4 regions of the Streptomyces axinellae genome follow, and region 1 is predicted to be linked to each of the others. Evidence: riboswitches for the same ligand, from Rfam matches in the RefSeq annotation. Region 1 holds a riboswitch; each other region holds the start of a gene.

Region 1 (5,538 bases):
GGGGAGTGGATGTCGTACACGCCGGGGCCGGCCTCGCGCGGGTAGCCGTGCGCGGCCAGCTCGCGGGCCACCTGCATATGGGAGCGGGCCGCCTCCAGGCTGATGACGTCGGCGTCCAGGTCGTCGATGGCCTGGACGATGTCGCCGAACTCCGCGTAGCACATGTGGGTGTGGATCTGGGTGTCCGGGCGCACCCCGGCGGTGGTGAGGCGGAACGCCTCGGTCGCCCACGCCAGATACCCGTCCCGGTCGGCGGCGCGCAGCGGCAGCGTCTCGCGCAGCGCGGGCTCGTCCACCTGGATGACGGAGGTGCCCGCGGCCTCCAGGTCGGCCACTTCGTCGCGCAGCGCGAGCGCCACCTGCCGTGCCGTGTCGCCGAGCGGCTGGTCGTCGCGGACGAAGGACCAGGCCAGCATGGTGACGGGCCCGGTCAGCATGCCTTTGACGGGCCGTTCGGTCAGTGACTGCGCGTACGACGTCCAGCGCACGGTCAACGGGTCGGGCCGGGAGATGTCCCCGGCCAGTACCGGCGGGCGCACATAGCGGGTGCCGTAGGACTGCACCCAGCCGTGCCGGGTGGCCAGGTAGCCGCTGAGCCGTTCGGCGAAGTACTGCACCATGTCGTTGCGTTCGGGCTCGCCGTGTACGAGCACATCGATGCCGGTCTCCTCCTGGAAGGCCACCACCTCGCCGATCTCGGCCTCGATGCGCTCCTCGTACGCCGCTGTGCCGATACGGCCGGCGCGCAGGTCGGCGCGGGCTGTGCGCAGTTGCGGCGTCTGTGGGAACGAGCCGATCGTGGTGGTCGGCAGCAGCGGCAGCCCCAGGTGGGCGCGCTGCGCCGGGGCACGCTGGGGGTAGGCGGGGAAGCGCCGGGTGTCCGCGTCGGTCACGGCGGCGGCGCGGGCGCGCACAGCCGGGTCGTGGATGAGCGGGGAGCCCGAGCGGGAGGTCAAGTCGGCCCGGTTGGCGGCGAGTTGTCCGGACACGGCCTCGGTGCCGTGGCTCAGTCCGCGGGCGAGGGTGACGATCTCGCCGGTCTTCTGGCGGGCGAAGGCGAGCCAGCGGGCGATTCCGGGGTCGATGTCGCGCTCGGCGGTGGCGTCCAGCGGGACGTGCAGCAGCGAGCAGGAGGCCGCGACATCGACCCGGCCGGCGAGGCCGAGCAGGGTGCCGAGGGTCGCCAGGGACTTCTCCAGGTCGTTGATCCAGATGTTGCGCCCATCGACGATCCCGGCGACCAGCCGCCTGCCCGGCAGCCCGCCCACGGCCGCGAGCGCTTCCACGTTGCCCGCCGCCGGCCCTGTGAAGTCCAGCGCGAGGCCCTCGATGGGCGTCCTGGTCAATGCGGGCAAGGCGTCGCCGAGCCGGTCGAAGTACGAGGCGACCAGGAGCTTGGGGCGGTCGGTGCCTGCCGCGAGTTCCCGGTAGGCGCGGCCGGTCGCCTCCAGCTCGGCCGGCGTGCGGTCCTGGACCAGCGCGGGCTCGTCCAGCTGCACCCATTCGGCGCCGGCTGCCCGCAAGTCGGCGAGGACCTCCGCGTAGACGGGCAGCAGCCGCTCCAGCAGCGTCAGCGGCTCGAAGTCCGCCGCGACCCCCGGCGCCGGCTTGGCCAGCAGCAGATAGGTGACGGGTCCGACGAGGACGGGCCGGGCCGCCGTCAGGCCGAGAGCGAGGGCTTCCCTCAGTTCGGCGACCTGCTTGGCGGAGTCGGCCGCGAACACGGTGTCGGGCCCCAACTCGGGTACCAGGTAGTGGTAGTTGGTGTCGAACCACTTGGTCATCTCCAGCGGCGCCACCTCCTGGGTGCCGCGGGCCATCGCGAAGTAGCCGTCCAGCGCGTCGGCTTCGACGGCGGCGCGGTGCCGGTCGGGGATCGCGCCGGTCATGACGGTGGTGTCCAGCATGTGGTCGTAGTAGGAGAAGTCCCCGGTGGGCACCTCGTGGATGCCGCTGTCGGCGAGCTGCCGCCAGGTGGCGCGGCGCAGGCGGGCGGCGGTCTCCCGGAGGGCCGCCGCGCTGACGCGGCCCTTCCAGTACCCCTCGATGGCCTTCTTCAGTTCCCGGTCGGGGCCCTGGCGCGGGTAGCCGTACACGGTGGCGTGCGCTGCTGCGGCTGCGGACTCGGCTGTCACGGAACTCTCCTTCGCGAGCGTGTCTCCAGCGGTCCCGGCACGGACGCGGAGGTGAAGGAGGGTGGCCCGGCGCGAGGGCGCGCCCGGCTGCGCACGCCTGTCCGCCTGCTCTCGACTCCCCGGACGGGTCCGGGGTGCCCCCAACCCGCCCGCGAGGTCACCGGGGCCGCACGCGGTCGGCGCGTGCGGGCAACGGGCAGGTCTTCGGACTCGCGGGCACGCCTGCCGGTCTCCCGGCGGGCACCTACTGGCCGTCGCTTCCCGGGACCGTACGGGCCCAGTGCTCATGACGGCGGTCGTTCCCGCTCACCGCTGCGGGGCAGTCCCGGATTCCCACCGGGTTCCCTCTTACGACGCCTCCCGCCTGGCGGGCGGGGCGAACCAGCTGCCCGCTCAGCGTAGACGGCGCCGCACGGCGGTGACCAGTGCGCACGCGACGGTCGCCGACCCGACCGTCCGGAGGGTTCGCCCCGCTCCTTCCGACGGTCGCTCCCGTCTCGTTCCGCACCGCCCGCCCCTGGTGTTTCGGCCCCCGCGCCGTTGGCAACCCGGTGGGCGCCGCCCCGTCGAGGGGCGGATACGGCACGAGTGCACGAACCCGAGAGAAGCGAAGCAGGAGGGTCAGCGATGACCACGACAACACGCACGGTCCGCGACATCATGACCAGCGGCGCCGACTGTGTACGGACCGACCAGACGGCGGCGGACGCCGCCCGGCTGATGAAGGAGCTGGGCGTGGGCGCGCTGCCCATCTGCGGCAAGGACGACAAACTCAAGGGCGTGGTCACCGACCGTGACCTCGTGGTGAAGGTGTACGGCGCCGACCGGGACCCGGCCGAGTACTCCGCGGGCAGCCTGAGCCAGCACGAGGCCGTCACCATCGGCGCCGACGACAGCCCCGAGGACGTCCTCGCGACCATGGCCCAGCACCGGGTACGCCGGCTGCCCGTGATCGACGGGGACCAGCTCGTCGGCATGGTCGCCGTAGCGGATGTCGCCCGCACCCTGCCCCACCCGGACACGGGCGCACTCGTGGACGCGCTGTCCGCGGACTACTGAGGCGGACAAGGCAGCAAGGGCAGCTCCCGGGGAAGCGGACCGCCAGGGCGGCTCCGGGAAGCCCCCGGTGAAGACGATGAGCGCGAGATGAGCACGATGGGCACGATGCGTGCGATCAGCCAGGACGCCTTCGGCGGGCCCGAGGCGTTGAAGCCGGTGGAGAAGACCAGGCCATCGCCCCTGCCGACCGAGGTGCTGGTGCGGGTGATGGCGGCCGGGGTGAACCCGGTGGACATCAAGACCCGCTCCGGCGACGGCATGGCCGCCGTCCTGGGCGATCCCCCCTTCACCGTCGGCTGGGACGTCTCCGGGATCGTGGAAGAGGTGGGCTTCGGCGTCCACACCCTCCAGCCCGGCGACGAGGTCTACGGGATGCCCTGGTTCCCCCGCGAGGCCGGCGCGTACGCGGAGTATGTGACCGCGCCCTCACGGCAGTTCGCCCGTAAGCCGCAGTCGCTGGACCACGAGCACGCGGCGGGCGTGCCGCTGGCGGCGCTCACCGCCTGGCAGACGGTGGTGGACGCCGCCGCCGTCCAGGAAGGGCAGCGGGTGCTGGTGCACGCCGCCGCCGGGGGAGTGGGCCACTTCGCCGTGCAACTCGCCAAGCACCTGGGCGCACATGTCATCGGCACCGCGCGGGCGCCCAAGCACGCCTGGCTGCGCGAGCTGGGCGCCGACAAGCTCATCGACTACACCTGGGAGCGCTTCGAGGACCTGGTCAGTGAGGTGGATGTCGTCATCGACCTCATCGGCGAGGGCGCCGACCGTACGAGCACCCGCTCCCTGGCGACCCTGCGCGAGAACGGCCTGCTCGTCGCCGTCCCCTCGGGCGTCCCCGGGGAGGTGCGGAGCGCGGCACGGGAGCGCGGCCTGCGCGCCACCGGATTCCTCGTCGAACCGGACGGGCACGCGCTGGCCCGGCTCGCACAGCTCATCGACGACGGCGCGATCCACGTCGAGGTCGAGGACGCGCTTCCGCTGGAGGAGGCCGGCGAGGCCCACCGGCGCAGCGAGACGGGCCGCACCAGGGGCAAACTCGTCCTGCGGGTCGCCTCCTGACGCGGTGTCCGCGAGAGGGCGGCCGGTCAGCCGGTCTGCACGGAGGCCACCCAGTATTCGGTGAAGCGGCCGTCCCGGATCTGGAGGATGTCGTTGCCGAAGAAGACGGCCACGCCGTCCTCCGTCCCGCCGTTCCCGCTCCACCGGCCCGCCACATAGCCGTCGCCCGCGAAGGGCCCGACCTGCACCTCGAAGCGCAGCGAGGTGAACATCCCGTGGGTCCGGGCGATCGTCTCGACCAGCTCGCCGGGGCCGTGGACGTCGTGCTCGGGCCAGTGGCCGACGAAATCCTCGGAGACCAGTTCGCGCGCGGCGTCGGCCGAGCCGTTCCACGCCTCTTCGATCCACCGGCGGTACAGCTCCTTGGCAGCGGCGTCGTCGCTCATACGGTCAGTCAAACACCGGCACCACAGGCGTACAACCGCACCAACCGCTGCCGCCGCCGTGTCCGCCCACGACTCCGCCGGGTGCCCGCCAGGATTTCCGGGCGGCCGGTCAGGCTACCCATGGCCCATGTCCCCCACCCGGGTCGAGGCGACCCTGCCTGAGCTGGCCCCCTTCGTCCGCGCCGTGCAGGCGCGGCGCCCCGACGACGGGACCTGGTGCGAGGCGTGGACAGTCCGCGACGTTCTCGTGCACCAGACGGGCAACGCCGGGGAACTCGCCCGGGTCCTCCGGGCGTTCCACGCGGGGGCGCCCGTGGAGACCAGAGGCTTCGACCGCGAGGAGCCCTACCGGCGGATGTCCGACGCCGAACTCTGGGACGCCTTTCTGAACCGCTGCGAACAGCTCACCGAGGTCACCGAAGCCGCCGTGCAGGACCTGTCACCGGATACGGAGGTGATGTGGACGAGCCGGTCCGTGCGGGTGCCCTCCTTCGCGGAACATATGCGCGAGGAGCTGATCTTGCACCGTTGGGCCCTGACCGGCGACGACCGCACCGCGGTGCGGGCCCTCACCGAGCCGTGGATGACGGAACACAGTGTGTTCTCGGTCGGCCGGCCCCTGCTGCGGAGGGGATACGCCGGACTGGATCTGGGACCCGAAGGACGGGTCGAGGGCCGCCTGCGCACCCCGGGCATGGACGATGTCGTGGTCGCCGCCGACGCCGAGGGCGGCAGTATCCGGCTCGCGGGCCGTCGTCCCGCCGACCCCTCCCGCTGGCACAGCTCCGCCGGCCCGGAGACCTTGCGCAGGGTGCGGGCCCTCCTCAGCGGCTACTGACTGCTCCGGCCGCCGTGAGGCGCGGCTTGACGGGCGAGGCATGACGGGCGAGGCGTGACGC
Region 2 (5,538 bases), on a different contig from region 1:
CTTGGCCACGCCGGCACCGAGGAGTTCGGCCGTCTCGACCACCTCGGCCTCGGCGCCCGCCGCCCCCTGACCGACGAGCATGGCGACCTTGCCGCCCTCGTTGAGGACGTCCGCCGCCTTGCGCAGCTCCTCCTTGTCGGGCAGCATCCGCGGCCGGCTCCAGCCCACGCTGGAGAAGACCGAGCCGTGGGTCTTGGGCGGTGAGGGCTGCGCCTCGGCTTCCTGGATGTCCTCGGGCAGGATGATGGTGGCCACACCGCGCGTGGTCAGCGCGGTCTTGAAGGCCCGGTCGATCACATGCCGGACCTGACCGGGATCCATGCAGATCTGGCAGTACTCGGACACGTCCGCGAAGAGCTGTTCCAGGGCGATCTCCTGCTGGTAGTGGGTGCCCTGCGCCAGCCGCTTCTGCTGGCCGACCACGGCCACCACCGGCTGATGGTCCAGCTTCGCGTCGTAGAGCCCGTTGAGCAGGTGGACGGCGCCCGGCCCCGAGGTCGCCGTACAGCAGCCGACCTCGCCGGTGAACTTGGCGTGCCCGCACGCCATGAACGCGGCCATCTCCTCGTGCCGGGTCTGGATGAACTCCGGATCACCCTTGGCACGGTCGAAGGCCCCGAGCATGCCGTTGATTCCGTCACCGGGAAAGCCGAAGACGCGATGAACGCCCCATTCGCGGAGCCGTGCGAGAACGTAGTCGGCTACCTGCTGTGCCATGGCTCTGCCCCATCCACACGATCGACTGAGGGTCTCGCCCCGGGTCCCACGGGACACGCCCGCGCAAACCGGCGGCTGCCGTCGCGTCCGCAGGCTGTTTCGGCCGGCCCTGGAGAGGTACTGATGTGCGGTGCACGCGGTGTGTCCGGCCCGAGGCGGGAGGAACCACCGGGCTGCCGGTGAACAAGCGGAGACTGCCTTGGACGAGCTGATGGGCGAGGACGCGGTGACGTCCCGGAGCGGGCCGGACGCCAAGGGCGGGGTGGCGATCGAGGGGCTGGACGTGCACGCCTTCCGGCTGCCCACCGACGGGCCCGACGGATGGGAGGAGGACGGCACGCTGCGCTGGGACGCGACGACCGTGATCGTGGTCGAGGCGCACGCCGGGGGCCGCACCGGCATCGGCTACACCTACGGGGACGTGGCGGTCGCCGCCTTCGTGGAATCCCAGCTCGCCGCCGTCCTGCCAGGCGGCGACGCCCTCGCGCCCGGCGCCGCCTGGCACCGGATGTCCGCCGCCGTGCGCAACGCGGGCCGCTCGGGGGTGGGCGCCATGGCCGTCTCCGCCGTGGATGTGGCCCTGTGGGATCTGAAGGCCCGGCTGCTGGAGCTGCCCCTCTTCCGGGTCCTGCCCGCCTTCCATGACCGGGTGCCGGTCTACGGCAGCGGCGGGTTCACCAACTACCCCACCGGCCGCCTCGCCGAGCAGCTCGCCGGCTGGGTCGAGCAGGGCATCCCGCGGGTGAAGCTCAAGACCTCGCGACGCCCCGAAGAGGACCCGCGGCGGCTGACCGCCGTGCGGGAGGCGATCGGCGCCGACACGGAGCTGTTCGCCGACGCGAACGGCGCGCTCGGCCGCAAAGAGGCCCTGTACTGGGCGCGGCGGCTGGCCGGGGACTGGGACGTGCGGTGGTTCGGCTGTGTGCTGCGGGCTCACCTGGATCTCCACCGGCCAGCTCGATGTCGCCAAGCGCGCGCTGCGCCGCACCGTCCGGGCCCTCCGGCCGTGGCTGGAGGCGGGCACCCCCATCGTCGGCCTGGAGCCCTCGTGCACGGCCGTCTTCCGCGCCGACGCGCCCGAACTGCTCCCCCACGACCAGGACATCAAGCGCCTCGCCGGGCAGTTCCACACCTTCGCCGAACTCCTGCTGCACCGCGCCCCCGACTGGCAGCCGCCGGCGGTGGAGCGGGCCGCCACCGTGCAGACGCACTGCCACCAGCACGCGGTGATGAAGACGGACGCCGACCGGGAACTGATGCGGCGGGCCGGGATCGACGCCGAAGTGCTGGATGAGGGCTGCTGCGGAATGGCGGGCAACTTCGGCTTCGAGAAGGACCACTACGAGCTGTCCATGACCGTGGCGGAACAGGGTGTGCTGCCGGCCGTCCGGGAGACCGCCGACGAAGCCCTGGTCATCGCGGACGGCTTCAGCTGCCGCACCCAGATCGAGCAGGGCGATACGGACCGCCGGGCCCTCCACCTGGCCGAGGCCCTCGCCCGGGGGCTGGACGGCCCGGCGCACGGCGACTCGGGCGGCACAGACGGCACGGCCACCCGGCACACCCCGTCCGCCCGAGCGCTCGTCACCGGAGCGGCCGGGGTGGCGACCGCCGTCGCGGCCCTGGGCGCGGCGTACGCCGCCGTGCGGTACGGAGCGCGCCGACGGCGGAGGTGAGCGGGCACACCGGCGCCGTAGCGGCGGCGGACTGACGCGCGGCGGTGGCAGGCCGGGGGCGGACTGACGCGCGCGGTGGCGTGTGCCGCCGCGCGCGGGACCCGTGGTGTGTCCGCTCACACAATCTCCCCGCAGGTCAAGGGCGAGTTGACGGGTTCACACGGGCATGGTGGACTTCCGGTGCCAAACGGCGGCATGGAGAGGAAGCCGGTGCGAATCCGGCGCGGTCCCGCCACTGTCACCGGGGAGCGCACCCAGAAAGCCACGGCCCGCTGGGGCTGGAAGGCGGGGCCCGCGCGGATCCGGGGAGCCAGGAGACTCTCGCCGCCGGTCGAGTCGAGCCAGGGCGCGGACCCTGAGTGAGGACACACACCATGCGTGGCTCAGCCGCCGTTCCCGTCTCTGCTCCCGTTCCCGTTCGTGCCGCGAGTGCGGCGCCGCGCTCCCCTGTCCGGGCGCGCTCGCGCGGCGGGCCACGCGCCGTCGCCGCCGGTCCCCTCCGAGGCGCCACGGCACGCTGACGATGCGGCCTTCCGATGCCCAGGTGTGGGGCGCTGCCCTCGGGTTCGCGGCCGACGCGCTGTTCGGCGACCCCCGGCGCGGTCATCCGGTGGCCGCCTTCGGCCGGGCGGCGGGTGCTGCCGAGCGGCTGATGTGGCGGGACAACCGTGCGGTGGGCGCGCTCTACACCGCGCTGTGCGCGGGCGGCGCCACGGCCCTCGGAGGCGTCCTGGCCGCAGCCGCCGGACGCGTCGGGAACGGCAGGGGCGGCGAGGGCAGCAAGAGCAGCGAGGACAGCGGGTATGCAGAGGGCGCCGGGGACACAGCGCCCAGGCCGCGCGGCGCGGCCCCCGTCGTGGTGACGGCTCTGGCGACCTGGACCGTGCTCGGCGGGAGCGGTCTCGCGCGCGCGGCGCGCGCCGTCGGCTCCGCGCTGGAGGCGGGCGATCTGGAGCTGGCCCGCGAGCTGTTGCCCGCGCTGTGCGGGCGCGATCCGCAGACGCTGGACGAGGCGGCGGTGGCGCGCGCCGTAGTCGAGTCGGTCGCGGAGAACACCTCGGACGCAGTGGTGGGCGCCCTCGTATGGGGTGCGCTTGCCGGGGTCCCGGGGCTGACGGGGTTCCGCGCGGTGAACACGCTGGACGCGATGGTCGGCCACCGCTCCTCGCGGCACCGCAGATTCGGCTGGGCGGCGGCCCGCCTGGACGATGTGGCCGGGCGACCCGGCGCGCGGCTGACCGCCGCCCTGGCCGCGCTCGCCGGTCCGGACCCGCGCGGCGCCGTACGGGCATGGCGGGCCGACGCGCACCGTCACCCCAGCCCCAACGCGGGCCCCGTGGAAGCCTCGTTCGCCGGGGCGCTGGGGCTGCGGCTGGGCGGGACGCTCTCCTACGGCGGCCGTACCGAACACCGTCCGGTGCTCAACTCCCCCGGGCGCGCCGTCCGCGCCGGGGACATCGACCGCGCGGTGCGCCTCTCCCGCCGGGTCGGACTGCTGGCGCTCGCGAGCACCGCGTTCGCCGGAGCCATGGCGCGCCGCGTACACGAGAGGTACGAGAGGCACCACAGGTACGAGAGGGGTGCGCGATGAGCGCCGGGGGCGGACGCGGCGAGAGCGGACATCCAGGGGACGGACGTACCGGCGACGCGCGTTCCGGAAGCGGACGTACCAGGGGTGGCCGTACCGGGGGTGGACGTACCGGGGGCGGCCTGCTGGTCGCCGGGACGACCTCGGACGCCGGGAAGAGCGTGGTGACGGCGGGCATCTGCCGCTGGCTGGCACGCCAGGGCATCCGTGTCGCCCCGTTCAAGGCGCAGAACATGTCCCTCAACTCCTTTGTCACGCGCGACGGCGCGGAGATCGGCCGCGCCCAGGCCATGCAGGCGGCGGCGGCCCGGGTCGAGCCCAGCGCGCTGATGAACCCCGTCCTGCTCAAGCCCGGCGGCGACCGCACCAGCCAGGTCGTCCTGATGGGCAAGGCCGTCGGCGAGATGTCGGCGGCGGGCTACTTCGGCGAGTACGGGCGCCGCGAGGACCTGCTGGCGCCGGTCGTCGAGGCCCTGGAGGAGCTGCGCCGGACGCACGACGCGGTGATCTGCGAGGGCGCGGGCAGCCCCGCCGAGATCAACCTGCGGCGCAGCGACATCGTCAACATGGGCCTCGCCCGCGCGGCCGGGCTGCCCGTGCTGGTCGTCGGCGACATCGACCGGGGCGGCGTCTTCGCCTCCCTGTTCGGGACGACGGCGCTGCTGGCGCAGGAGGACCAGGCGCTGCTGGCCGGCTACCTCGTCAACAAGTTCCGGGGCGACGTGCGGCTGCTGGAGCCCGGCCTGGAGATGCTGCGGAAGCTGACGGGACGCCCGTCCCTCGGCGTCCTGCCCTTCCAGCACGGGCTGGGCATCGACGAGGAGGACGGGCTGCGCCTGTCACTGCGCGCAGCCGTGCGCGAGGCGGCGAGCGCGCCGCCGCACGGTGCCGATGTGCTGCGGGTCGCGGTCCTTCCGGTGCCGCTGATGTCGAACTTCACGGACGTGGACGCGCTGGCCGCCGAGCCCGGCGTCGTGGTGCGCTTCAGCGACCGTCCCGAGGAACTGGCCGACGCCGACCTGGTGGTGGTGCCCGGTACGCGCGGCACCGTCAAGGCGCTGGGGTGGCTGCGTGAACGCGGCCTGGCCGGCGCACTGGCCCGGCGCGCCGCCGAGGGCCGCCCGGTGCTGGGCATATGCGGCGGCTACCAGCTGCTGGGCGAGCGCATCGAGGACGAGGTCGAATCGCGCGCCGGGACCGTCGAGGGGCTCGGCCTGCTGCCCGTCCGGGTCCGGTTCCACCGGGAGAAGACGCTGGCCCGCCCGCAGGGCACGGCGCTGGGCGAGCGGGCCGAGGGCTACGAGATCCACCACGGGGTGGCCGAGGTGAGCGGCGGCACGCCCTTCCTCGACGGCTGCCGGTCCGGTTCGGTCTGGGGTACGCACTGGCACGGCTCACTGGAGTCGGACGGCTTCCGGCGCGCCTTCCTGCGCCGTGTCGCGGCCGACGCGGGCCGCGCCTTCGTACCCGCGCCCGACACCGGTTTCGCCGCGCTGCGCGAGGAACAGCTCGACAGGCTTGGCGACTTGATCGAGGAGCACGCGGACACGGACGCGC
Region 3 (5,538 bases), on a different contig from region 1:
CGGCACGGTGTCCGGGTGGGCGAGGCGGCACAGGCTCATGGTGAGGTCGGAGCCGAAGGTCAGCCGGCGCATCTCGATGTAGTCCACCGGGTCGGGGATACGGTTCTGCGCCTGGTTGTTCAGCTCCCACAGCCAGCTGTCGGCCATGACCTCGACGGCCCTGCGGAACGTGCGGCGTCCGGCCGCGCTCATCGGGCCCCCCGGACCCCCCTGGCACACCGTGCGCGTCCACAGGTCGGACAAGGCGCGCTCCAGCGGCCCTGCGGGCGGCGGCACGGGTTCGTCCTCGACGGGCATGAACGCGGAGAGCCGTTCCGTGCACAGCTTGGCCCCGGCCAGGTCGCGGGTGCGGCCGAAGCGGGCCGGATAGTAGTCATCGCCCCAGGTGCCCCAGGCCAGCCAGGCCGAGGTGAGGTCGAGCTGGTCAGGGGTGGCGCCGGGGTGGATGCCCGCCGCGCACAGCGGCAGGTCGTAGTCGCGGGCCAGCCGCTCGTCCCACACCCGGCCGCCGGGCACGTCGGGCTGCGGGCCCAGCAGGCCCGTCGCGTGCGCCCAGGCCACGACCCGTTCCCTGGCCCCGCCCAGGTGCGGGCTGAGCCGCGCGGTGAACGGCATCTCGAAGTCGGGCAGTCGGGAGGGGCCGGTGCGCTCGTACGGTACGTGGCTGAAGGCGCGGGCGCGCCGCACGTGGGCGCGGGCCCAGCTGGCCGCGAGGCCGGCCGCCGAGGTGCCGAGCCCGGTGGGCCCGAACGACGGTGCGGCGGGCGCCGCTGACGGGCTCCGGTGACCGGCTGCCCGGTTCATGTAGCGGCTGGAGCGCAGGTGCCATTCGTGACCGCCGGACTGCCAGTCCTGGAGCCCTTTGACGTACGCGGCGAGATCGGCGCGGGCCGCCGGTCCCAGGCCCTTCTCCTCGCACAGCGCGGGCACTTCGCTCAGCGCGGTGTGCTCGAACTGCTGGAGCCGGGAGGTGAGCAGGCCGTTGACGGATTCGGCCGCCTCCTGCGTGGTGCAGTCCAGGAACGTCTCCAGGACGAGGACGCCGTTGGACAGTTCGCCCTCCTCCTGGATCTCGCGCTCGTAGGAGAAGAGGTCGTTGCGCAGGTGCACGGCGTCCGAGAAGGAGTCGCGCAGCACGCACAGCGGGCGCGAGGCGGCCACCTCGGCGGGGACCTCGGCGTGCGCGGCGAACTCCACCAGCCCCGCCGACCAGGGGGCGCCGCCGACCTTGCGGCGCATCTCGATGTACTCGACGGGGTTGGGCACCCGGCCGATGTTGATGTTGGACAGCTCCCACAGCGACTCGTTGAGGAGGTTCTCGGTGCTCTCGGCGAAGCGGGCGCGCCAGCCCTCCGACATCGACGGCACGGTCCTGGCCCACAGGTCGGCCAGGCCCGCCTCGACGGGGTTGACCGGCTCGGGCACCGGCGCCGCGCCGTCCCGCGGCACCGACAGCGGCATGAACAGCGGCAGCCGGTCCAGATACGCCTTGGCGCCCTCGCGGTCCTGGCCGCGCTTGAACTCCTCCAGGAAGTGGTCGTCGAAGAAGAAGACCCACACGTACCAGTCGGTGACGAGGCTGAGGTCGGGCCCCGTGGCGTCCGGGTGGGTGTAGGAGCACAGGAGCGCGTAGTCGTGGTCTTCCAGATCCTGGGTGTCCCAGATCCCCGAGCCCTCCAGCATGCCCATCTCGCGGGCCCACTCGCGGGTGTGGGCGCGGGCCTCGTCGAGGTGGCGGTTGAGCCGGGCGGGGTAGGGGACGTAGAAGTCGGGCAGTTCGAAGGGTTGCGGCAACGTGTGGTTCCCCCCACTCAGGCACGGCGGACCGCGGCCTCGGCGGAGTCGGGCGACGGCCTCGGCGCGGCGGATTGCGGCCTCGACCTACCCCGGCGTCTCCCGGGGCCACCCTTTTACACTCGAAGGTGTGACACGTGGGCGGAGCCCGGTCGAACAGACCGGCCTCGAAACGCACTCCCCCTGTCCGCTGTTCCTGGCGAAGCAGGTGGGCGAGCCGGGCTCGTTCCCGCGGCGCCTGATGCCGTCTTCGGACGCCTCTTCGCGGGGGCGGCGGCCCCCGGGCCCGTTCGCCGCGCTCTGCCCGTGTGGAAGACTGCGGCGTACAACAATTCGATCGAGGCGGCAGAGGCCAGGAAGCCGGTGTGAACCCGGCACGGTCCCGCCACTGTGACCGGCCGGCGCCCGCGAACGCGCGGCGCCCGGCCGGGAGTCAGACACTGGGCTGCCGCCTTACCTCGACGCCAGGGGACGAGGATCCTCTGAGGAGGCGCCATGACTCGGCCGATACCGGCCGGGGCCCGCCGCGCTGTGCGCGCGGGCCTCACCTCGCTGCTGCTCTTCCCCCTTGCCGCCTGCGGTGGCGGCGGAGCGAAACCGGCCGCCGCGGGCGGCGGCACCCCCGCCAAGGGCTTTCCGTACACGGTCACCAACTGCGGGGTGAAGACGACCTTCACCGCACCGCCCAAGCGCGCCGTGACGATGAACCAGCACGTCACCGAGATCCTGCTGGCCCTCGGTCTCCAGGACAAGATGGCGGGCACCGCCTACCTCGACGACGCGATCTCGCCGCGCTACGCGAAGGCGTACGGCAAGGTCAAGGTGCTGGCCAAGAAGTACCCGTCCGCCGAGACACTGCTGGCGGCCGGCCCGGACTTCGTCTACGGGGGTTACGCCAGCGCCTTCGACAAGACGGAGGGCCGCGAGCGGGCCGCGCTCAAGGACAGCGGCGTCGCCACCCGGCTGAACCTGGAGAGCTGCACCAAGGACGCGGGGGTGGACACCCTCCACCGCGAGATACGCGAGGTGGGCCGCGTCTTCGGTGTCCCCGCGCGTGCCGAGGCCCTGCTCAAGCGGCAGGACCGGCAGCTCGCCGCGACGGCGAAGCGGCTCGAGGGCGTGCGGAAACCGTCCGTTTTCGTCTACGACAGCGGCGACAGTTCCGCGTTCACGGCGGGCGGCGCGGGGATCGGCAACGACATCGTGAGCCGGGCCGGGGGCCGCAACGTCTTTTCCGGCATCCACAAGACCTTCGCCGATGTGTCCTGGGAGAAAGTCGTCGCGCGCAAGCCGGAGGTCGTGGTGATCTACGACTACGGCGGCACTCCCGTCGCGGCGAAGAAGAAGCGGCTGCTGAACGACCCGGCGCTGGCGGACGTCCCGGCGATCAAGCATCGCCGCTTCGCCGTGCTCCCGCTCTCCTCGGCCGTGCTCGGCCCCCGGGTGCCGGACGCGGTGGACGCGCTGGCCCGGCAGCTCCACCCGGACGCGTAGGCCGTGGGGGGCGGAGGACGCGGGGGCCCGCTGCGGTTCCTCGTGGTGACCGGGGTGCTGGGCGCCCTGCTGGTGCTCGGCGCGGTGGCGGGGCTGGCGCTGGGGTCGGCCCGGATACCGGTCGGCGAGGTGTGGCGCGTGCTGACGGGGCAGGCGCAGGCGGGGCCGTTCACCACGATCGTGCTCGATGTGCGGCTGCCGCGGGTGCTGCTGGCCGCCGTGGTGGGGGCGGGGCTGGCGCTGGTGGGCACCGTGCTCCAGGCGCTGGTGCGCAACCCGCTGGCCGACCCGTTCCTGCTGGGCATCTCCTCGGGCGCCTCCACGGGGGCCGTCGTGGTGGTGGTGCTCGGGGTCGGCGCCGTCTCCATGCCGTTCGGCGCCTTTGTGGGGGCGATGGCCGCGCTGCTCGTCGTCTACGCGATGGCCCGGCGCGGCGGGACGCTGACCACGGGGCGGCTGGTGCTGGCGGGGGTGGCGGTGCAGTACGTGCTCTCCGCGCTGACGAGCCTGCTGCTGGTGACTTCCTCGCAGGCCGAGCATCTGCGGGCGATCCTGTTCTGGACGCTGGGCGGCCTGGGCCAGGCCCGCTGGCACAGCCTGCTGCTGCCTGCGCCGGCGCTGCTGGTGGGGCTCGTGCTGCTGCTGGCGCTGGCCAGGCCGCTGGATCTGCTGCTGGTCGGCGAGGAGGGTGCCACCGTGCTGGGGCTGGATGCCGGGCGGTTCCGCGCCGCGGCGTTCGTGCTGGCCTCGCTGGTGACAGCCGTGCTGGTGACGGCCGCGGGGGCGATCGGCTTCGTCGGGCTGATGGTGCCGCACGCGGCGCGGATGGCGGTCGGCGCGGCGCACCGCGCGCTGTTGCCGGTCTCGGCGCTGGGCGGGGCCGTCTTCCTGGTGCTGGCCGATCTGGCGGCGCGTACGGTCGCGGCGCCCGAGGAGATTCCGGTCGGGGTCCTGACGGCGCTGACGGGCGGCCCGTTCTTCCTGTGGCTGCTGCGGCGCGGACAGCGCGCCGAGGGGGTGCCGGCGTGAGCACACGGGAGGCGCGGGCGGGGGCGGCCCGGTTGCGGGTGGCGGAGGTCTCGTACGCCGTACGCGACCGCATGCTCCTCGACGGCGTGACGCTGGAGGCCGGCCCCGGGGAGACCGTGGGCGTCGTCGGTCCCAACGGCAGTGGCAAGACGACCCTGTTGCGCTGCGTCTACGGCACCCTCTCCCCCGCCGCCGGGCGCATCCTGCTGGACGGCGCGGAGGCGGCGGCGCTCGGCGTCAAGGAGCGGGCGCGGCGGGTGGCGGCGGTGCCGCAGGAGGCGAGCGGCGGCTTCGAACTGACCGTACGGCAGGTGGTGGCCATGGGCAGGTCCCCGCACAAGCGGTTCTGGGAGGCGGATACGGCCCGCGACGCGGAGTACATCGAGGCGGCTCTGGAGCGGACGGGCGGCACGGCGCTGGCCGAGCGGAACTTCGACGGGTTGTCCGGCGGCGAGAAGCAGCGCGCGCTGGTGGCCCGCGCGCTGGTCCAGGCGCCGTCCCTGCTCGTCCTCGACGAGCCGACCAACCACCTCGACGTGCGCTACCAGCTCGAACTCCTGGCCCTCGTGCGCGGCCTGGGCACCACCAACCTGCTGGCGCTGCACGACCTCAACCTCGCCGCGCACTTCTGCGACCGGCTGTATGTGCTCGACTCCGGCCGCGTCGTTCGCAGCGGCACGCCCGAGGAGGTGCTGACGGCGGAGATGCTGGCCGAGGTGTACGGCGTGCGGGCCGAGGTGAGCACCCATCCGACGACCGGGGCACCGACGGTGGTCTACCTGCCCCCGGACCCGGCCTCCGCACCCCGCGAAGGCCGGGTGAGCGCGCGATGAGGGAGCAAGGGGAGACCCAACACCCGCCCAGAGAAAGGGAGTTGGATGACCCTCCCGCACGGGCACTGGACGAGCTGACGGCGCTGACCGCTCTCACCGGGCTCGCCTCGGCGCACGGGGCCCGCTACCACCTCCTGGCGGGCGAGCCGCCACCCTCCGAGGCCGCCGCATGGCTGCCCGCCGACCGGCTGCTCGCGCCCGGCACCCCGGAGCTGGAGCGGCTCCTGGATGCCGAGCACCAGGGCAGCGGCCACCGTACACGGCACGCCGCCGCGCTCACCCTGATCGCCGTCTACGCCGGACGCGTCACGGCCGCCGCCGTACTGAACTGGGCACTGGACGGGCGAGTCTGGGACCTCCGGCCGCACAACGTCCTGGTCAGACCGGG
Region 4 (5,538 bases), on a different contig from region 1:
CCCACGAGGCCACCACACCCACCTAACTTACGAAAAGATCAGTAGCGCTCCGCGTTGCGGGCCAGCCCCAGCGCGTACTTGGGCCACCACTGGCCCGCCTTCGGGCCGCCCTTGCATTCGCCGTCCGACTCGCCGGGCCGCTTGATCCACAGGTAGGCGTCCACCCGCTTGTCGCCCGTCTTCGTGGTGGGGGTCTCGCCCAGGGCGCGGCCCGGGGGGTTGCACCAGGTCTGTTCGTCGCCGGTGCCCTCGACGGGGCCGTTGCCGTTGCGGCTGGTGTCGATGACGAACGGCTTGTTGCCGACCATCGGGGAGACCTTGTTGCCGTAGGCGCGGTTGGAGGCTGTGGTCTGGTAGTTGGAGACGTTCAGCGCGAAGCCGTCGGCCTTGGCGATGCCCGCGCGGTTCAGGGGCTCGACCAGGCCGCCGGGGTCGCGTACCCAGTCGGGGTTGCCCCCGTCGAGGTAGACCTTGGTTCCCGGGAGCTGCTTGAGCTTGCTGACGGCCTCGTTCAGCAGCTGGTAGCGCTCCTCGTGGAACTCCTGCGGGGTGCAGCCCTCGGCCAGCAGGTGCGGGATGGCGTCCGGTTCGACCACCACCGTGGCGGAGCGGTCGCCGATGCCCTTCACGATGTTGTCGAGCCACGCGCGGTACGTGTCGGCGCTCTTGGCGCCGCCTTGGCTGTACTGGCCGCAGTCGCGGTGCGGAAGGTTGTAGAGGACGAGCAGCGCGCTGCGGTCGGCCTTGTCGGCCGACTTGGTCAGCCGTTCGACCTCGGCGCGGGGCTCGGGGCGGGTGATCCAGTCGGCGACCGGCCGGCTCGCGATCTTCTTTATGAGCTTGGCGTCGCCGCTCCTGCCGTCCCGTTCGTACGCGCTGACCTGCTTGGCGGCGCTTCCCGAGGGGTTGACCCAGTACGGGGACTCTGACTTGGGGCGCTGCCCGATGGCGGAGCCGCCTCCGGAACCGCCGCCGGAGTTGTCGTCCGAGGACGAGGAACACCCGGCGAGCAGCAGCGTCGCCCCCACCGCCGCGACGGACGCGATGCGCCGGGCGCGGGCCGCGCGCGGCAGCCGACGGTCGTAACTGCCGTACATCCACTCCCCTTTGGCCGAACTCCCGGGAACGTCCCGGCCCCCATGGACAAATCGTCGCTCTATCGTGTCACACGGTTTTTCACGGCACGGAAGCTGTCGAAGAGCTGTTACGGGCGCTGGTCCCGCCTCTGCGGGGGCGCCGGGGCGCGGCTGTGGGACAACGCTGCGCGCCGGATGCCTTGTTGACAGTGCACATGTCAGGCTGCAACGCTCCGAGCAGTACATTTCCATACCGAGGCGACGGTGCGCAGGAAGCCGGTGCGAATCCGGGACGGTCCCGCCACTGTGTCCGTACGCGTGCGCCGCGTACGGGAGTCAGGAACTGACCCGTCGCTTCTCCGCCAACGGGGCGTGGAAACCCCAGGAGGAGGCAGGCGAATGTCCCCGCACATCGCGCACAGCACACCCACGGCGGCCTCGGGAGCGGGCACCGCCGACCCGGCGGCCGTCCACTCCGCGACGGTCAGGACGCGAGACTGGCTGATCGTCGCGGCGGCGGCGATCGTGGCACTGATCGCGCTCTACGCCGTCTTCGTCGACAACGGCAACCTCGTCTCGGCCACCGGCAACTACCTGCACGAGTTCTCGCACGACGGACGCCACCTCTTCGGCGCCCCCTGCCACTGATCGGGGCGCGCACACATGTCCGTCTCCGCTGAGACAACTCCCTACCCGCTGCTGCCCCTGCTCGGCCGAGGGCTGGGCGCCGGCGGGCTCGCCGGGCTGGCCTCCGGGCTCTTCTCGCTGCTGCTGGCCGAGCCCTTGATGGACCGGGCGATCCGGCTGGAGGAGAAGCGCTCGGCCGCCGCGCACGCGGGGCCCACTGGACACGCGGGACACTCCCACGCCGCCGAGGCCGAGGAGGTCTTCACCCGGGGCACCCAGCACTTCGGTCTCGTGGTGACCGCGGTGGTGGTGGGCCTGGCCATCGGTGTCTTCTTCACCCTCGCCTACGTGCTGGTCCACCGCACCGCCCCCATGGACGACGGCCGTGCCTGGCAGCGCGGCCTCGGGCTGGCCGGGGCCGGTTTCCTCGCGCTCTCGCTGCTACCCGGACTGCGCTACCCGGCCAACCCGCCGGGCGTCGGGGACAGCGGCACCGTCACCGAACGGCAGGGGCTGTGGGTGGCCGCGCTGGTGATCGGCGTGCTGGGGCTGGTGCTCGCACGCCAGCTCCATCTGCGGCTCGGCCGCGCCGGACACGGTCTGCCCGCGCGGCAGTCGGCGGCGGCAGCCGCCGTGGTGGCCACCCTCGCCGCGCTCTTCCTGCTCCCGGACAACCCCGACGCGGTACCGGTCTCCGCCACCTTGCTGTGGGACTTCCGGGTGCTCTCCCTCGCGGCGCACGCGGTCCTGTGGGCGGCGCTGGGCGCGCTCTTCGCGCTGCTCAGTACCCGACTGGCGGGCAGCATCCGTCCGGGCAGGGGCACGGGCGCCGGATCCAGGGCCACGGCAGACCTGTGACCGGGGGCCCGCCCGGCATCGGCCGGGCGGGCCCCGGATCCGGTACGGCTCAGACCTTGTCGACCAGGTCGGCGATGGAGTCGACGACGCTGGAGGCCCGGTACGGGTACCGCTCGATCTCGTCGGGCCTGGTCAGGCCGGTGAGGACGAGGAAGGTCTCCAGACCCGCCTCCATGCCCGCGCGGACGTCGGTGTCCATCCGGTCGCCGATCATGGCGCTGGTCTCCGAGTGCGCGCCGATCGCGTTGAGGCCGGCGCGCATCATCAGCGGGTTGGGCTTGCCCACGAAATAGGGGTGCTGGCCGGTGGCCTTGGTGATGAGCGCCGCGACGGAGCCGGTGGCGGGCAGTGCGCCCTCGGCGGAGGGGCCGGTCTCGTCGGGGTTGGTGGCGATGAACCGGGCGCCGTCGTTGATGAGGCGGATGGCCCTGGTCAGCGCCTCGAAGCTGTAGGTGCGGGTCTCACCGAGGACGACGTAGTCGGGGTCGGCGTCCGAGAGGACGTAGCCGATGTCGTGCAGCGCGGTCGTCAGCCCGGCCTCTCCTATGACGTAGGCGGTGCCGCCGGGGCGCTGGTCGTCCAGGAACTGCGCCGTGGCCAGCGCCGAGGTCCAGATGTTCTCCGTGGGCACGTCCAGCCCGATGCGGGCCAGGCGGGCGTGCAGGTCCCTGGGGGTGTACATCGAATTGTTCGTGAGCACCAGGAACGGGCGTCCGGATTCCTTGAGGCGCTTGATGAAGGAGTCGGCTCCGGGGACGGGGATCCCCTCGTGCATCAGCACACCGTCCATGTCGGTGAGCCAGGACTCGATGGGCTTGCGCTCTGCCACGGGCGGGCTCCTGCCAGGTTCGTGGTGGTCCGGCCGGCGGGGGGTACCTCGGTGTACGACCGGCCGCCGCGTTCAGCGTAACCGCAGGGGAGGGCGGGGTCAGCCCGGACGCACGCCGTAAGGCACCGGGAGCCGCGCCGTCCGGCCGTCGGCGGGCCGGGAGTCCGGCAGGAGGGGACGGAGACCCGGGGCCCCGCCCGGACCGGACGGGGGCCGGAGCGGAGGCCGGGGCCCGGACCCGGCAGGGCGCGCCGCTCGAACGGACCGGCCCACCGCCCCGCACGGGACGCACAGGACGGACGGGACGCACGTGACGGCCCATCGGATGGTGGTACAGGCCGCCGGCCCGCCCGCCCGTACGGGACGGCCAACCGCACCGGTCACGCGGACAGCCGTCCGGTCCGCTCAGGACCCGCATGGCCCGCGGAGAGGCCGACCGCGCGGAGGGGCCGCCCGCCATCCGTGCGGGCCGGATGTGTGCTCCGGGGCGCGGGCTTTGCCAGGGTGGGGCCCATGAACCGCATGGACACCTCCGTCACCCCGCTCCGCGTCGGCCTGCTCGGCTACGGCCTGGCCGGATCGGTCTTCCACGCCCCGCTGATCGCCACGACGCCGGGGCTGGCACTGGATACGGTCGTCACCTCCGACCCCGAACGCCAGAAGCGGGCGCGCGCCGCGGGCGGCCCCGGCACCGGGGAGGTCCGCACCCTCGCCACCGCCGACGAGCTGTTCGACGACGCGGACCGGCTCGACCTCGTCGTCGTCGCCACCCCCAACCGCACCCATGTCGAGCTGACCCGCCGCGCGTTGGAGGCCGGGCTGCCGGTGGTCGTGGACAAGCCGCTGGCGCCCACAGCGGCCGAGGCCCGCGAGCTGGCGGCGCTCGCCGAGGACCGCGGGCTGCTGCTGGCGCCGTTCCAGAACCGGCGCTGGGACAACGACTTCCTGACCCTGCGCTCGCTCCTGGCCGAGGACGCGCTGGGCGAGGTGCACCGCTTCGAGTCCCGCTTCGAGCGCTGGCGGCCCCGGCCCAAGGGCGGCTGGCGCGAGTCGGGCGACCCGGCGGAGGTGGGCGGGCTGCTCTACGACCTGGGCAGCCACCTGGTCGATCAGGCGCTGACCCTCTTCGGCCCGGCCGCCTCGGTCTACGCCGAGTCCGATGTGCGCCGGGCGGGCGCCGGGGCCGATGACGACACCTTCATCGCCCTGACCCATGACAACGGCGTCCGCTCCCATCTGTGGATGAGCGCGACGGCGGCCCAGCTCGGGCCGCGCTTCCGGGTGCTGGGCAGCCGCGCGGCGTATGTGAAGTCCGGGCTCGACCCGCAGGAGGCCGCGCTGCGCGAGGGGGCCCGGCCCGCCGAGGGCATGCCGTGGGGTGTGGAGCCGGAGTTCGCCTGGGGCACACTCGGCGCGCTGGACGAGGTGCGTACGGTGCCGACGCTGGACGGCGACTACCCGGCCTTCTACGACGCGGTGGCCGTCGCTCTGCACGAGGGCACACCGCCGCCCGTGACGGCACACGAGGCGGCGGCGGTCCTTCAGGTGCTGGAGACGGCACGCTCGTTCACGCGGAAGGCGTGACCGGCGGCCACGCGGACGTCATGTGGTCCGCGCGCACGCCGACTTCATGACCTGCCATGTGGTCCTCGCTCAAGCGGACTTCATGACCTGCCGTTGCCGGCCCAGGCCCGTGATCTCCAGCTCGACGACGTCGCCCTCGCGCAGATACGGCTTGGGCTCGGCCATGCCCATGGCCACTCCGGCGGGGGTCCCGGTGCTGATCACATCGCCGGGGTACAGCGTCATGAACTGGCTGACGTAGCGCACGACCTCGGCGACGGGGAAGATCTGGCCACCGGTCGAACCGTCCTGCCGCAGCTCGCCGTTGACCCACAGGCGCATCGCCAGCGCCTGCGGGTCCGGCACCTCGTCGGCGGTCACCAGCCAGGGGCCCAGGGGGTTGAACGTCTCGCAGTTCTTCCCCTTGTCCCACTGGCCGCCGCGCTCGGTCTGGAAGGCGCGCTCGGACACGTCGTTGGCGAGGGCGTAGCCCACCACCGAGGCCAGCGCCTCCTCGTGCGAGCCGAGGTAGCGCGCGGTGCGCCCGATGACGACGGCCAGCTCCACCTCCCAGTCCGTCTTCTC

The links. Region 1 has a riboswitch for cobalamin ahead of metE (5-methyltetrahydropteroyltriglutamate--homocysteine S-methyltransferase). Riboswitches for the same ligand answer to the same signal wherever they lie in the genome.
Region 2: it holds a riboswitch for cobalamin, as region 1 does, so the genes downstream of both, ABD339_RS26080 (cobalamin biosynthesis protein) here and metE (5-methyltetrahydropteroyltriglutamate--homocysteine S-methyltransferase) in region 1, are expected to answer to the same signal.
Region 3: it holds a riboswitch for cobalamin, as region 1 does, so the genes downstream of both, ABD339_RS06145 (ABC transporter substrate-binding protein) here and metE (5-methyltetrahydropteroyltriglutamate--homocysteine S-methyltransferase) in region 1, are expected to answer to the same signal.
Region 4: it holds a riboswitch for cobalamin, as region 1 does, so the genes downstream of both, ABD339_RS15740 (hypothetical protein) here and metE (5-methyltetrahydropteroyltriglutamate--homocysteine S-methyltransferase) in region 1, are expected to answer to the same signal.

The regions. Positions count from the first base shown of each region.
Region 1 covers NZ_BAAARJ010000006.1:183,808-189,345, forward strand. The annotation lists gene metE (5-methyltetrahydropteroyltriglutamate--homocysteine S-methyltransferase) at 1-2,135, opposite strand, end outside; cobalamin riboswitch at 2,314-2,536, opposite strand; gene ABD339_RS11020 (CBS domain-containing protein) at 2,763-3,194, shown strand; gene ABD339_RS11025 (NADP-dependent oxidoreductase) at 3,282-4,253, shown strand; gene ABD339_RS11030 (ester cyclase) at 4,280-4,639, opposite strand; gene ABD339_RS11035 (maleylpyruvate isomerase N-terminal domain-containing protein) at 4,767-5,477, shown strand.
Region 2 covers NZ_BAAARJ010000019.1:120,477-126,014, reverse strand. The annotation lists gene ABD339_RS26095 (thiamine pyrophosphate-requiring protein) at 1-717, opposite strand, end outside; gene ABD339_RS26090 (enolase C-terminal domain-like protein) at 929-2,011, shown strand; gene ABD339_RS26085 ((Fe-S)-binding protein) at 1,947-2,393, shown strand; cobalamin riboswitch at 2,558-2,733, shown strand; gene ABD339_RS26080 (cobalamin biosynthesis protein) at 2,917-3,984, shown strand; gene ABD339_RS26075 (cobyric acid synthase) at 3,981-5,538, shown strand, end outside.
Region 3 covers NZ_BAAARJ010000003.1:371,323-376,860, forward strand. The annotation lists gene ABD339_RS06140 (terpene synthase family protein) at 1-1,794, opposite strand, end outside; cobalamin riboswitch at 2,125-2,257, shown strand; gene ABD339_RS06145 (ABC transporter substrate-binding protein) at 2,290-3,288, shown strand; gene ABD339_RS06150 (FecCD family ABC transporter permease) at 3,292-4,317, shown strand; gene ABD339_RS06155 (ABC transporter ATP-binding protein) at 4,389-5,150, shown strand; gene ABD339_RS06160 ((2Fe-2S)-binding protein) at 5,192-5,538, shown strand, end outside.
Region 4 covers NZ_BAAARJ010000009.1:187,509-193,046, forward strand. The annotation lists gene ABD339_RS15730 (helix-turn-helix domain-containing protein) at 1-18, opposite strand, end outside; gene ABD339_RS15735 (glycoside hydrolase family 6 protein) at 39-1,097, opposite strand; cobalamin riboswitch at 1,322-1,443, shown strand; gene ABD339_RS15740 (hypothetical protein) at 1,476-1,724, shown strand; gene ABD339_RS15745 (CbtA family protein) at 1,740-2,561, shown strand; gene ABD339_RS15750 (HAD-IIA family hydrolase) at 2,611-3,390, opposite strand; gene ABD339_RS15755 (Gfo/Idh/MocA family protein) at 3,904-4,974, shown strand; gene ABD339_RS15760 (fumarylacetoacetate hydrolase family protein) at 5,044-5,538, opposite strand, start outside.